Regions from separate parts of the Sorangium sp. So ce176 genome, predicted to be linked through region 2. Evidence: riboswitches for the same ligand, from Rfam matches in the RefSeq annotation. Region 2 holds a riboswitch; the other holds the start of a gene.
What was found. A riboswitch is a leader RNA that binds a small molecule or an ion and turns the genes downstream of it on or off. The one in region 2 is predicted to bind cobalamin.
Positions count from the first base shown of each region.

Region 1: linked by a shared signal. The riboswitch ahead of WMF42_RS04835 (TonB-dependent receptor) and the one ahead of WMF42_RS01565 (energy-coupling factor ABC transporter permease) in region 2 are both predicted to bind cobalamin.

Region 1 covers NZ_CP150371.1:1,298,816-1,306,193, forward strand. The annotation lists gene WMF42_RS04815 (haloacid dehalogenase type II) at 6-737, opposite strand; gene WMF42_RS04820 (LysR family transcriptional regulator) at 985-1,899, shown strand; gene WMF42_RS04825 (hypothetical protein) at 1,912-2,469, opposite strand; gene typA (translational GTPase TypA) at 2,541-4,427, opposite strand; cobalamin riboswitch at 4,531-4,737, shown strand; gene WMF42_RS04835 (TonB-dependent receptor) at 4,975-7,182, shown strand; gene WMF42_RS04840 (ATP-binding protein) at 7,248-7,378, shown strand, end outside.
Region 2 covers NZ_CP150371.1:400,111-407,488, reverse strand. The annotation lists gene WMF42_RS01570 (enoyl-CoA hydratase/isomerase family protein) at 1-487, shown strand, start outside; cobalamin riboswitch at 1,453-1,658, shown strand; gene WMF42_RS01565 (energy-coupling factor ABC transporter permease) at 1,791-2,468, shown strand; gene WMF42_RS01560 (hypothetical protein) at 2,465-2,800, shown strand; gene WMF42_RS01555 (CbiQ family ECF transporter T component) at 2,835-3,551, shown strand; gene WMF42_RS01550 (energy-coupling factor ABC transporter ATP-binding protein) at 3,548-4,396, shown strand; gene WMF42_RS01545 (CbiX/SirB N-terminal domain-containing protein) at 4,372-5,559, shown strand; gene WMF42_RS01540 (TetR/AcrR family transcriptional regulator) at 5,674-6,375, shown strand; gene WMF42_RS01535 (ABC transporter ATP-binding protein) at 6,372-7,109, shown strand; gene WMF42_RS01530 (hypothetical protein) at 7,106-7,378, shown strand, end outside.

The sequences.
Region 1 (7,378 bases), 900 kb from region 2:
TGCGTTCACGCCCCCGCCGTCACGAGCTCGACCAGATCGGCCAGGCTCGCTCCCGTGGCGTCGGCGGTCACGCCGAGCTCCTCGGCCGGCAGGCCCAGGCGGTTGACCCAGAACGTCGGATGGCCGAACCACCGGGCGCCCGCGGCGTCCCAGCCGGCGAACGGGACGAACAGGATCGCCTCGCGCTCCAGGCCAAACGCGTCGAGCGCCATCCGGTACGCGCGCGGATCCGGCTTGTACGTCCTCGCCCGATCGGTGCTGAGCACGTGCTCGAACAGGCCTTCCAGCCCGGCGCTCTCGATCGCGGCGTCGAGCATCCGCGGCGTGAAGTTCGACAGGAACGAGAGCCGGACGCCCGCGTCCTTCAACGACCTCAGCGCCGGCGCCGCGTCCGGCCATGCCCTGAGATCGAGGTAGGCCCCGAGGAGCCGCGCCCGCTTCTCCTCGCCGAGGTCGAGCCCCAGCAGCCGCTCGGCGAACACCAGCGCATCCCCTGTCACCTGCCAGAAATCCGCGTATTGCCCCGACGCGACCCGGAGCCACGTGTACTCGAATTGACGGGTGCGCCAGGCCTCGCTCAGCAGGGCGCCCTTGCCCGGGGAGAGCTCCTCCGCGAGCGCGGCGATCGGCCGCGGATCGAGGACCGCGAAGGCGTCGAAGGCGATGGCCCCGATCGTCGGGGGCGACACCGGCGGCGGCCGCGCAGGACCGCCCTCCGCGGCGCACGAGGCGGTCATGGCCAGCGGGGCCGAGCCCAGGAGTCCTGTTGCGGCGACCCCTGCGACGAGGTCGAGAAACTCACGGCGACGTGAAAGCATGCGGGCCTCGATCGGGTGATTGGAATCGAATGTTTCGAGATCACGAGAGCGCGCGCCGAGCATGCGCGCCCCGCCGTTGCCCGGGGATCCGCCATCGCCGTATACTCGCCATGCATCCTTGCATGACGTGGAGCGCTCTCCGGCAGCAGCGCCCCGCGCCGGAGCCATGCTCGACTGGGACGACCTGCGCTATTTCCTCGCCGTCGCGCGGCACGGCAACCTCTCCGCCGCCGCGCGCGCGCTGAAGGTCACGCAGCCGACCGTGGGGCGGCGCCTCGAGGCGTTCGAGCGGCGCCTCGGGGCAAAGCTCTTTCTGCGCTCGCCGTCCGGATTCGCGCTCTCGGCCGCGGGCGAGAGCGTGCTCGGGCACGCCGAGCGCATGGAGCAGGGCGCCCTCGCCGCCGAGCTCGCCGCCGGCGGGCGCGACGCGGGCCTGAGAGGCCAGCTGCGCGTCACGGCGTCCGAGTGGCTCGCCGTGCGCGTCCTCGGGCCGCTGCTCGTCCCGTTCCTCGCGCGGCACCCGGCCATCTCCGTCGACCTCATCGCGGACGCGCGCTGGCTGAGCCTGCCGCGGCGGGAAGCGGACATCGCCCTCCGCCCCGCGGCGTTCGAGCACCACGAGGTGTTCCAGCGCGAGGTGGCGCGGATCGGGTTCGGCCTCTACGCGTCGGAGACCTACCTCGCCGAGCGCGGCCCGCCGGACTTCGACCGGCAGTGCGAGGGCCACGCCCTCGTCACGATGAGCGACGAACCGCCGGCCGTCGCCGACCTGCCCTGGCTCGGCGCCGTCGCCGGGAAGGCCCGCGTCGCCGCCCGCACCAACGGCCGCGAGGCCCAGGCGACGATGGGCGCCGCCGGCGTCGGGCTCGCCTGCCTGCCGCGCTACCTGGGCGACGCGACGCCGGGCCTGCGCCTCCTTTCGCCTCCCTCGCCGCCGCCCGAGCGCGCGCTGTGGCTCGGGGTGCACCGGGACGCGCGCGCGGTGCCGCGCGTGAAGGCGCTCGTCGCGTTCGTCGTCGACGCGCTCGCCCCGCTGCGGCGCGCCCTCCGGCCCGAGCCGCGCCCGCGGCCGATCAGGTGACGAGCGCCCGGGCTACGGGGCGCCGTCGAGCTGACACGCCCGGTGGCCCTTGAACGGCTCCGAGCAGACGTCCTTGAACGACGTCTCGCACGCGGACGCGCTGGAGCCGAGGCACTCGAAGAGCGGATCGAGCCAGCGCGCGATCTGCTCGCAGGACGTCATCGACGAGATCTGGATGCCGGCGCTCATGCAGTCGAAGTACGGCGCCGTCAGCGCGTTGCACGGGCGCGGCGCGGTGAGCAGCTCCGCGCAGGCGTCGCGGCAGCCGTTCGCCGGGCACGCGCGGTCGAACAGCGCGCAGAAGGCGCCGCATGAGGCCATCTGCGCCTCGACCGGATCCGCGCCGCCGGCGCTCGACGAGCGCGGGCCCGCGCCGGCGCTCGACGGGGCGGCCGGGCCCGACGCGGCGCTCGACGGGGCGGCCGGGCCCGACGCGGCGCCCGCCGTCGCGCCGGCGCCCCCGGACCCCTCGTCGCCCCCGGAGGACGCGTCGACGACGACGTTCCCGCCGCACGCTCCCGCGAGCGCGACGAGCGAAGACAGGCCCGCCGCGAGCAGCGTCGTTCTCATGCCGCGAGTCTACACCGGCTCGGGTAGCGCAGGGGCGCGCGCCGCGCCGACCACGCCGCGCGCGCCGCCGATCACTCCACGGCCTGCGACTGCTCGATCGCGTCCTCGCGGCGCTCCCGGCGGTTGCACGCGAGCACCTTCTTGCGGACGCGCACCGCGTCGGGCGTGACCTCGACCAGCTCGTCGCCGTCGATCCACTCCATCGCCGTCTCGATCGTGAGCAGCCGCGGGCTCGCCAGGAGGACGTTCTCGTCCTTGCCGTGGTTGCGCACGTTGGACAGCTTCTTCTCCTTGATCACGTTGACGTCGGTGTCGTTCGGCCGGTTGTGCTCGCCGATGATCATCCCCTCGTAGACCTCGACGCCGGGGACGATGAAGAACATCCCGCGCGGCTGCAGGTGGTGCAGCGCGTACGGGGTCGCCACGCCGGCGCGATCGGCGACGATGGCCCCGGTCGGGCGGCGCATCATCGGGCCGCCCCAGGGCGCCCAGCCGTCGAACATCGTGTTGAGCAGGCCGGTGCCGCGCGTCGCGGTCAGGAACTCGCCGCGGAAGCCGATGAGCCCGCGCGACGGCACCCGGAACTCGAGGCGCGCGCGCCCGAAGCCGGGGTTCGTCATCTTCACCATCCGGCCGCGCCGGGTGCTGAGGCGCTCGGTCACGATGCCGACGTAGGTGTCCGGCGCGTCGACGACGACGAGCTCGATCGGCTCCATCACCTCGCCGTTGATCTCGCGCGTCACCACCTCGGGGTTCGAGAGCTGCATCTCGTACCCCTCGCGCCGCATCGTCTCGACCAGGATCGCGAGCTGGAGCTCGCCGCGGCCGAGCACCACGAACGTGTCCGGCACCTCGGTCGGCTCCACCCGGATCGCGAGGTTCTTCATCGCCTCGCGCTCGAGCCGCTCCTTCAGGTGGCGGCTCGTCAGGTACTTCGACTGCTTGCTCTTGCCGGCGAACGTCGACGTGTTCACGCCGATCTTCATCTTGATCGTCGGCTCCTCGACCACGATCCGCGGCAGCGCCTCGGGCTGGCCCAGATCCGCGATCGTGTCGCCGATCGTGACCGCATCGATCCCCGCGATCGCGACCACCTCGCCCGCGACGGCGCTCTCGACAGGGACGCGCTTCAGCCCCTCGTAGGCGTAGAGCATCTTCACGTAGCCGCGCGACTGCCCGCCCTCGCCGAGCAGCGCGACGTCGGCGCCGGACCGGGCCGTGCCGCGGACCACGCGGCCGACCGCGAGCCGGCCCACGTAGTCGTCGTGCGTCGTGTTGCAGACGATGACCTGCAGAGGCCCGTCGGGGTCGCCCGACGGGCCGGGGACGCGCTCGAGGATGGTCTCGAAGAGCGGCTGTAGGTCCGTCGCCTCGTGCTCGAGCTCGCGCTTCGCCTGGCCGAGCTTCCCGATGGCGTAGAGCGTCGCGAAGTCCATCTGCGGGTCGCTCGCCTCCAGGTCGCAGAAGAGGTCGAACACCTCGGAGAGCACCTCGTGGGCGCGCGCGTCGCCGCGGTCGATCTTGTTGATGACGACGATGAGCGGGAAGCCGCGCTGGAGGCACTTCGAGAGCACGAACCGCGTCTGCGGCAGCGGGCCCTCGGCGGCGTCGACGAGGAGCAGCGCCCCGTCGGCCATCATCAGCGTGCGCTCGACCTCGCCGCCGAAGTCGGAGTGGCCGGGCGTGTCGACGATGTTGATCTTGACCCCGCGGAACCGGATGCTGGTGTTCTTCGCGAGGATGGTGATGCCGCGCTCCCGCTCGAGGTCGTTCGAGTCCATGACCCGCTCGGCCACGACCTCGTTCTCTCGGAAGGCGCCCGACTGGCGGAGCATGTGATCGACGAGCGTCGTCTTCCCGTGGTCGACGTGGGCGACGATGGCGATGTTGCGGAGATCATTACGCGGCATATACAGCGGCGGCCGTGTAGCACGCGACCCACGGAGGAGCGAGCCCATCCTCGCCAGAGTCCGAACGGTCGGCCGGCGCGCGCGGCCTGGCCGCGCGCGCGGTGAGCGAGCGGGGTGAGCGGGAGCATTGACAGCCGAAACCGCGCCGCAATAGGGTGCGCGCCGCGTTGGTGCCTGGGCCCTTGCCCAGGCTGAATAGGGAACCCGGTGAGAATCCGGGGCTGCCCCGCAGCGGTAAGCGAGAACGACCTCCACGACGAGCACTGGCCCGAGAGGGCTGGGAAGCGGTGGACAGTAGGAAGTCGGCCAGGCCGAGACGCTCGCAAGCCCGAAGACCTGCCATCGCCCGGCGACAGAGAGACATCTGGCGCCGGTTTGACCTGGGAGCCTCGAGGGAGGCGGAGAGGTCCGAGCCGCCGCGGCCGTCCGCGCGCGTCCCGGAGTCCGACCCGCCCCCCGCGCGATCTCCCGATCGTCCGCGGGGGCGAGAGGTCGGCCCGGCGCGGCGCGCGACGGGCATGCCCTCTTTTCCTCGCGGTGCCCGGCGCGAGCGGCCCAGAGCCGCCCTGCGCGACGCCACCGAAGGAGGACGCGCATGCTGCGCGCGACGATCACGAAGCGGAACGGACGCTGCTTTTCACGACACCTGCTCGCCGCGCTATCCATCTCGCTCGCCGCCGCGCGGCTCGCGCGCGCCGAGGGCGAGGTCCCCGAGGCGCCTCCGGTCCCCGAGGCGGCCGCGGGCGCGCCCTCCGACGGCAGCGCGGGGGCGCCCGCGGACGGCGGGGGGCCGATCGAGGTCACCGTCCACGCGGAGAGGCCGGGGAGCGAGGCCGCCTCGCGCGTCTCCGTCGGGCACCGCGAGCTCGAGCTCAGGCCGAGGCTGAGGCCGGGCGACATCGTCGAGGCGGTCCCGGGGCTCTTCGCCGTGCAGCACGCCGGCGGCGGCAAGGCGAACCAGTACTTCCTCCGCGGGTTCGACGCGGACCACGGGACCGACGTCGCCTTCTTCGTCGACGGCGTCCCCGTCAACATGGTCAGCCACGGCCACGGGCACGGGTTCACCGACCTCTACTTCGTGATCCCGGAGCTCGTGACAGGGCTCGACGGCGCCAAGGGGCCTTATTCCGCGAGCATCGGCGATTTCGGCACCGCGGGCGCCGTCAACCTCCGCTTCGCCGAGAAGCTCGACGAGAGCCACGCGCAGCTCAGCGTGGGCCAGTACGGGATCCGGCGCGGCCTCGTGATCGCCTCGCCGGAGCTCGGCGACGCCTGGCGCGCGGTGGCCGCGGCGGAGGTCTACCGGAACGACGGGCCCTTCCTGAACCCGGAGCGGCTCAAGCGCTTCAACGTGTACCTGAGGGCGACGCACGATCTCAGCCCGACCGGGAAGATCCAGATGACCTGGATGTCCTACGGGTCGACCTGGTACGGCTCCGGTCAGATCCCCGCACGCGCCGTGTGCGGCGAGGGCGAGCAGGGCCACCCGGGCCCGCCGCCGCCCGCTTCCGACCCGCCGTGCATCGATCACTTCGGCTCGGTCGACCCGACCGAGGGCGGGGCGACCGAGCGGCACATGGCCTCCCTCGCGTACACGACGGCGTGGCGGGACGCCGACCTGAGCGCGATGGCGTACCTCGTCCGCTACCGCTTCACGCTGTACTCGAACTTCACGTTCTTCAGCGAGGACCCCGTCCACGGCGATCAGATCGAGCAGAACGACGACCGCGTCGTCGGCGGCGCCGATCTCCGGCTGCGCCGGAGCTTCGAGTACCGCGGGGCGAAGCTCACGACGTCGCTCGGCGCGCAGATCCGCGCCGACGCGATCGACAAGTCGCTCCACCACGACGAGGCGCGCGAGCGGCTCGAGGAGCGGGGCAGGGCCCACGTCGACGAGGGCCAGATCGGCGTCTACGTCGAGGAGGACGCCCGGATCCGGCGCTGGCTCCGCCTCGTGGCGGGGCTGCGCGGGCAGTGGATCGACGTCAGCGTGGACGACAGGCGCGAGGATCTCGGCACCACCGGGAGCCGGTCGAGCGGCTTCCGGGGACAGATGCAGCTCTTCCCGAAGCTCACGGCGATCGTCTCGCCGGTCGATGGCCTCGATCTGTTCGCGCATTACGGGCGGGGCTTCCACTCGAACGACGCCCAGGGCGTGGTGCTGGGCGAGGGCGGGGCGACGCTCATCACCCCCGCGACGGGCTACGAGCTCGGCGCGAGGGCGACGCCGCTGCGCGGCCTGACGCTGAGCGCGGCGGGGTTCCTCCTCGATCTCGACTCCGAGCTGGTCTGGAGCGGGGACGCCGGCGTCACCGAGCCGTCGGCGCAGACGCGGCGCTACGGCCTCGAGATCGGCGCGCGCTACAGGCTCGGGAGCTGGCTCTTCGCCGACGCCGACGCGACCTTCACGCGCGCGCGGTTCCGCGCGAACGCGGGCAACGGGAGCGCGGTGGCCCTCGCGCCGACGCGGACGCTGACCGCCGGGGTCGGCGTCCGCCCGACGTTCGGCGCGCTCACGCCGTTCGCCGCGCTCCGGGTCAAGTCGATCGGCGCGCGGCCCGCGACCGAGGACGAGTCGCTGACCGCCGAGGGGTTCACGTCGATCGACGCCAACGCCGGGCTCCGGTGGAAGGACGTCGAGGTGGCCGTGGACGTCCAGAACCTCCTCGACGCGACGTGGCGCGAGGTCCAGTTCGCGAGCGCGTCGCGCCTGCCGCACGAGCCGGCCGCGGTCACCGGGATCCACTACTCGCCGGGGTGGCCGTTCACCGCGATGGGGCGGGCGACGCTGTACTGGCGGTGAGCGACGCGGCGCGGCGCCGCGCCCGTTGCGAAGGCGCGGGCCCTGGGCTTCCATGCCGCCCGCCCGTGCCTCCGCCCCCGCTCTCCCTGCTCCGCACGCCGCGCGCCCGCGCGGAGCTCGTCGCGAACGGCTGGGAGCTGTTCTCCGCGCTCCTGTTCCTCTCGGCGGTCGTCCCCGCGGCCCTCACCACGCCGTG
Region 2 (7,378 bases):
GGTGATCGCCGCCGTGAACGGCTTCGCGCTGGGCGGCGGGTGCGAGCTCGCCCTCGCGTGCGACTTCATCTACGCGGCGGAAGGCGCCAGGCTCGGGCAACCCGAGGTGAACCTGGGCGTCATCCCGGGGTTCGGCGGGACCCAGCGACTGCTGCGCCGGGTCGGCGTCGGCCGGGCGCGCGAGCTCGTCTATTCAGGAGACATGATCACCGCCGAACAGGCGCTCGCCATCGGGCTCGTCAACGCCGTCTTCCCGGCCGCCGAGCTCCTCGCGCGCGCCCGCGAGACCGCCCTCAAGATCGCCTCGCGCGGGCCGCTCGCCGTCGCCGCCGCCAAGCGCGTCCTCCTGCGCGGCGAGAGCCTCGACCTCGCCGCCGCCAACGAGCTGGAAGCCCAGGCGTTCGCCGCGCTCTTCGGCAGCGAGGATCAAAAGATCGGTATGAAAGCGTTCCTGTCGAAATCGCAGGCCGCGTTCACCGGGAAGTAATCAACAAACAGCCCAAAACAGCCCACAAAAAAAGACCGCGCATCATGCGGGAGGGGGGACCCAGCATGAGCGCGGCGGGGAAACCGCGCCGGAACACCAACCGTCCGCCGCGGCGTACAAGAAAGACCGCATGCGCTCCGGGCTGGGGGGCCGCGCCGGTGCGCATGCGGTGCTCGGAGTGTGGCACCCGAGAGCCCGCTGTCGATAACAAAGTGCAAGGCGTGCGCGCCGATGCGCGAATCGATCACGCCACGAACACGCCACGAAGGCAGCCAGGCGGACGCGCGGACGCGCACACGCCCGAATTCATGGAATGCACGTCCGAGCCGGGCATACCCATCCACGAGAGACAGCATTCGACGCGACGAGCTCTTCGGGCTCCGAGAAAAAGAACACCAAAGCCCGCTCGCCTCGTCAATCCGCGCTCAGCACGACGCAGCACGGCAGGCGCTGGACATGGGCTTATGTAAGTAAAGAGCCAGGACGAACCAAGGAGGCTTGCCAGGAGAAACGTACCGGAGCCCACGGCCGAACCCGCAAAAACGTCGCTGGGAGCGCGCTCCCAGGTGGGCGCCGAGCAAGCAGCGTCCAGGCGAGGCGTAAGTAAAGTGTGTTTACCGCGGAAGCACGAAGGGTAGAACGTGACCAATCGCCCTCGGGTCGTGCGTCTCGGTCAATTTCTCGACCCCTGGCGCTGCGTTGATCGATTTAAGGAGAGCTCGCTCCCTGACGCCGCCTGGCTGCTCGGCGGGCGGAACATCGCGCGCGCGGCGCACAACGGCGGCACCGGACCGTCCGCTCGCGGGGACGCGGGGCGCGACGCGGTGGGAAGGCGAGCACGAGCACAGACGAAGAGCGCCGGCCCCTCGGACGAGGGCCCGGACGGCACAGGGCGGGCTGGACGGCGAGGGCGCGGCGCGACCTCCTTGACGCCGGGCGCGAAACGGGACTACCGAGCACCCCTCTGACAATCCATTTCCTCGGGTGCCCTCAGGGGCATAACAGGGAAGCCGGTGCGAATCCGGCGCGGTCCCGCCACCGTGAATGGGGAGCTGCATCCGAAGACCACTGGGCCTCCTGAAGAGACCTGGGAAGGTGGACGCAGCGCCGGGAGCTCGAACAGCTCCCCGAACCCATGAGCCGGGAGACCTACCCGAGTCCCACGAGGTGCAGCTTGCGCACGTCTTCGTGGCGTTCGGGTGCGGACTTCACCCGGCACGCCAACATCGGTCTTCCCGGCCGTCCTGTCGTTCTCTTCACCGCGTTCCTTGCCGCGTCGCTCGCGGCGAGGCCCGCGGTCGCGATGCACCTCGCAGAGGGCGTCCTGCCGCTCGGGTGGTGCGCGGTCTGGACCGCGATCGCCCTGCCCTTCGTCGCGATCGCCCTCCACCTGCTCCGGCAGCGCACCCAGCAGGACGCCTTCTACAAGCCGTTCGTCGGCCTCGTCGCCGCCGCCGTCTTCGCCATCTCGTGCATGCCCGTGCCGGTGCCGACCGCCGGGACGTGCTCCCACCCGTGCGGCACCGGGCTCGCCGCGGTGCTCATCGGGCCCTGGATGGCCGTCCTCGTCACCGTGGTGGCGCTCCTCATCCAGGCCCTCTTCCTCGCGCACGGCGGGCTCACGACGCTCGGCGCCGACGTCGCGTCGATGGGCATCGCGGGCGCCTTCACCGGGTACCTCGCCTTCCGGCTCGCGCGGCGCTGCGGCGCGAACCTGTGGGTCGCGGGGTTCCTCGCCGGCGTGACGTCGGACTGGGCGACGTACGCGACAACGGCGCTCGAGCTCGCCCTCGGGCTCGCGGGCGAGGGGTCGGTGACATCGATGTTCACGGCCGTCGCGCTCGCCTTCGTCCCCACCCAGCTCCCGCTCGGCCTCCTCGAGGGCGCGATGACAGCCGGGGCCCTCGTCTTCCTGCGCTCCCGGCGGCCCGACATCCTGGAGCGGCTCCGGGTCGTCCCGCTCGCCGCGGGGGCGTCGTGACCCGGCCCCCGGTGCCGCGCCGGCCGGCCGCGCTCGCCGCGGCGCTCCGGCGCGCCGCGCTGCCGCTCGCCGCGGCGCTCTGGCTCGCCGGGTGCGGCAACGCGTCCTGGGACGGCGTCGACGAGGCCGTGGTCCGCCGCGTCGCCGAGGACGCAGGGCGCCACGACACGGGGCCGGTCTTCGGCCTGGAGGGCGACCTCCTCCTCTTCGCGTTCCTCTGGGCGGGGCTCCTCGCCGGCTTCGCCCTCGGCTACTTCTCGCGCGTGCTCTTCGTGGAGCGCGCCGATCAGCCCGCCGCCAGGGCCGGCGGCGACGGGCTCCGTGCGGAGTGACCCGCCCGCGCCGCCCCGCGGCCGGCTCCGCGACGTGGACGCCAGGCTCCGCCTCGGGGCCGCGGTGGCGGCGTGCTGCGTCGCCGCGGGCGCGCGCTCGCCCTGGACGCCGGCCGCGCTGCTCGTCCTCGCGTGCGCCGCCCTCCGGCTCCAGGGCCTGACCGCGGGCGAGATCCTCCGCGCCTTCGCGCCCGCCGCGTGGATCGGCGGCCTCGCGGCGGCGCTCGCGCTCGCGCTCACCCCGGGCGAGCCGCTGCTCGCCGGCGCGGCGTTCCCGCTCGACGCGGTCACGCGCGAGGGCGCCCGCCGCGCCGCGGCGATCGGCGCGCGCGTCCTCGCGGCGGCCGCGGTGCTCAAGTGGCTCTCCCGCGCGGCCGCCCCCGCCGAGATCGAGGCGGCCCTTGCCGGGCTCGGCGCGCCCGCGGCGCTCGTCGAGCTGCTCGCGCTGGCGCGGCGCTTCGCCGGCGTGCTGCAGCGCGCGGCCGACAGCGCGTGGAGCGCCGCCGCCCTCCGCGGCGGGTTCAGGCGGCCGGCCGCCGCCGCGCGCTCGGCCGGCGCTGTCGCCGGCGTCGTGGCGCTCCGGACGCTGGAGCGCTCCGAGCACGCCGCCGTCGCGATGCAGCTCCGCGGCTACCGGGGCAAGCTCCCGGTCGCCGACCGCCGCGCGAGCGCGCCCGCGGCGAACCTCGCGTTCGCCGCCGCCGCCGCCCTGGCGCTGACGCTCTGCGTGGCCGCGGGAGGCGCGGGGTGAGCGCGATCGCGCTGCGCGCGCCGGCGATCGCGATGCGCGCGACGGCGATCGGCTACCGCGGCGGCGCGGCCGTGCTGCGCGACGTGCGCCTCGACGTCGCCGAGGGCGAGTCCGTGGCGGTGCTCGGCGGCAACGGCGCCGGCAAGACAGCGCTGCTCCGCGCGCTCGTCGGGCTCCTCCCCGCGCCCGGCGGCGGCGTCGAGATCGCGGGCCGCCGCGTCAGCTCGCCGTCGGACGCCGTCGCCGCGGGCGCCGCGCTCGTGCTCCAGGACCCGGACGACCAGCTCCTCGGCGCGACCCTCCTCGACGACGTCCTGTTCGGCCCGCGCAACCTCGGCCTGCCGGCGCCCGAGGCGCGGCGCCGCGCGGAGGCGGCGCTCTCCGCCGTGCAGATCGCGCACCTCGCCGATCGCGCGATCGAGGCGCTGAGCTTCGGCGAGCGCAAGCGCGCGTGCATCGCCGGGATGCTCGCGATGCAGCCGCGCGTGCTGCTGCTCGACGAGCCGACCGCGGGGCTCGACCCCGAGGGCGAGCTCGCCCTGTGCCGGACGCTGCGCGCGCTCTCGGAGCAGCAGGGGACCACGCTCGTCACCGCGACGCACGCTGTCGATCTCGTGCCGCTCTTCGCCACGCGCGCGGTCCTGCTCGGCGACGGGCAGGTCCTCGCGGACGGGCCGCCGCGGGAGGTGTTCGCGCGGGGGGAGCTGCTCGCGCGGGCGCGCCTGCGGCGGCCGTGGGTCGCGGAGCTCTGGACCCGGATGACCCCGGCCGAGCCGCGCGGCCGCGCAGGACTTCCGCTCACCCTGGAGGAGGCGCTCGCATGCATGACGAAGGGCTCCTGCTGATCGGCCACGGCAGCCGCGACGCCGCGTCGAACGCCGAGTTCGAGGCGCTCGTGGCCGAGCACCGCGCGGCGCGGCCCGGGCTCGTCGTGCAGCACGGCTACATCGAGCTCGCGACGCCGCACCTCGCCGACGCGCTCGCGGCGCTCGCGGCGCAGGTGTCCCGGGTGGCCGTCGTGCCGCTCTTCCTGTTCGCGGCGGGGCACGTGAAGAACGACATCCCGCTCGCGCTCGAGCAGGCGCGGGCCGCCTTCCCGGGCGTGCGCTTCTCCGCGGCGCGGCCCCTCGGCGTGCACCCGGCGCTCGCGGAGATCGCCTTCGAGCGGGCGGCGTCCGTGCTGCCGGAGGAGCCGGCGGCGCGCGCCCGGACGGCGCTCGTCGTGGTGGGGCGCGGGGCCAGCGACCCGGACGCGAACGGCGATTTCTGCAAGATGGCGCGGCTCATCGGCGAGGGCCGGGGGCTCCAGCTCGTCGAGCCGACCTTCATCGGCATCACCCGGCCCTCGGTCGAGGAGACGCTCGAGCGCGTCGCGCGCCAGCGGCCCGAGCGCGTCGTTGTCGTCCCCTACTTCCTCTTCGCCGGGCGGCTCATGACCAGGCTCGCCGAGCAGGTCGACCGCTTCTCGGCGACGTACCCGTGGATCCGCGCGTCGCTCGCGCCGCACCTCGGCCGGTCGAGCGCGCTGTCCGGGCTCATCGACGAGCGCGCGCGCCAGGCGCTCGCCGGCGAGGCGCCCCTCCCCTGCGACACATGCATGTACCGCACGGCCCTGCCGGGCCTCGCGCGCGAGGTCGGCGGGCTGAAGGCGATGCTCTACAGCGTCCGCCACACGCTGACGCACACGCAGGCGTCGAACCACCCGCACGCGCACCGCTCGCTGCGCAAGCACGTGCTCGTCTGCGGCAACGCCGACTGCGTGGACCGCGGCAGCCTGGCGCTGCTCGAGGCGCTGCGCCGGCGCCTGAAGCAGGCGGGCCAGCAGCAGCAGATCCGCGTGACGAGGACGTCGTGCATGGGGCGCTGCGGCGAGGGGCCGACGGTGGCCGTCTACCCGGACGGGGTCTGGTACCGCGGCGTCCGCGAGGAGGACGCGAAGGACCTCGTGGAAGAGCACCTGCTCGGCGACCGGCTCGTGGCGCGGCTCGTCGACGACATCATGCAGTGAGGCGCGGCGCCAGGCCGGCGCGCCTCCTCGCGTGACCCGTGCTCCGCTCACCCCGTCCCGCCGCGGGTCGCCACCAAATTTGACTCAGATGTCCGGATCAGTCATATAAGTATCTTGCCAGCTCGCCGCCCCGACAAGCCCCGCGACCCTGCGCGGCGCGCCAGGATCCTCGAAGCCGCCAGGCGCCACTTCATCGAGCGCGGGTTCAAGGGCACCAACCTCGACGCCGTCGCCGCCGAGGCCGGCTGCGCGAAGGGCGCCCTCTACCTCGAGTTCGCCGACAAGGAGTCGCTCCTGCGCGAGGTGGTCGAGCGATCGTTCGCCGCGATCCGCGCGCGCTTCGCCGCCGAGGTGCTCGGCCTGGAGTCCCCGCTCGATCGCCTCGTCGCGACCCTCCGCTTCGCCTACCGCCAGCAGGCGGCCGAGCCGCTCTTCGGCAAGCTCCTCCGCGAGGACCCCGACCTCCGCGCGCTCCGCCTGCTCGACGACGCCGCGAGCGCCGCCGCCGCGAAGGCGCAGCTCGCCCAGATCAACGGCTGGGTCGACGAGGGCATCGCGCGCGGCGAGATCCGGCCCGACGTCGATCGCGACGCGATCCCCTTCGTCCTCGGCGTGCTGCGCTTCGCGCCCCAGCACCTCGGGCTGGTCACGTCGTTCAGCGCCTTCGCCGGCGAGCGCACGCTCGACGCGATCGCCGACATCTTCCGCGCCGGCCTGGCCGCGCGCCCCGCGGCGACGTCCACGGAGACGACCTCCACGAACACGATCCCCACGAAGCAGCGCGCGACAGCGTCGCGCGCGAGGAGCAAGCGATGAACCAGGCGATCGAGGTGAACGCGCTCGGCAAGCGCTTCGGGAAGGTCACGGCCGTCGACGGCGTGAGCTTCACCGTGGCGGCCGGCGAGATCTTCGGCTTCATGGGGCACAACGGCGCCGGCAAGACAACGACCTTGCGCATGCTCCTCGGCCTGACCCGGCCCACCGCGGGCACCGCGCGCGTGCTCGGGCGCGACGTCGTCCACGAGACGCTCGAGGTCCGACGGAACGCGGGTTACCTGCCCGCGTCGTACTCGCTGCCCCCCGACATGACGGCGCGCGGCTTCCTCCACTACATCGCTGCGATGTTCGCGCTGCCCCGCGACGTCGCGGCCGCGCGCGCCGACGCCCTCCTGCGCCGCTTCGGGATCGAGCGCGAGGCCGACCGCCCGCTGCGCGGCTTCTCCACCGGCATGGCCCAGAAGGTCGGCATCGCCCAGGCGCTGATCAACGAGCCCGCGGTGCTCCTGCTCGACGAGCCGACCTCGGGCCTCGATCCCCTCGGCCGCCACGAGCTCCTCGAGGTGCTCCGCGCGCTCGCGCGCGAGCGCGGCGTCACCATCGTGTTCTCGTCGCACATCCTCTCCGACGTCGAGGCCCTCTGCCGGCGCGTCGCGGTCATGCACCGCGCGCGCCTCGTCGCCTGCGACGAGGTCGAGCGCCTCAAGGACGCGCACGGCGCGCGCACCATGGACGATCTCTACCTCGCGCTCGTGCGCAGGGAGGCCGCGTGATCCGCCTCCTCTGGCTCGACTACCTCACGACGCTCCGCGAGCGGAAGACGTGGCTCTGCGTCGCGATGCTCGCCTACGCCCTCGTCGCGATCCCCGTCGTGCTCGCGCGGCCGCCCGATCACGTGCGCGCCGCGATCTCTGCCTGGTTCGGCGACGCCACGCCGTTCCAGGTCTTCATGTACGTGTGGATCGACCTGACGATGAACAAGGTGATCGCGTTCCTCCCCGTGGTGCTCGCCAGCGGCGTCGTGCTCCGCGAGCGCGACACC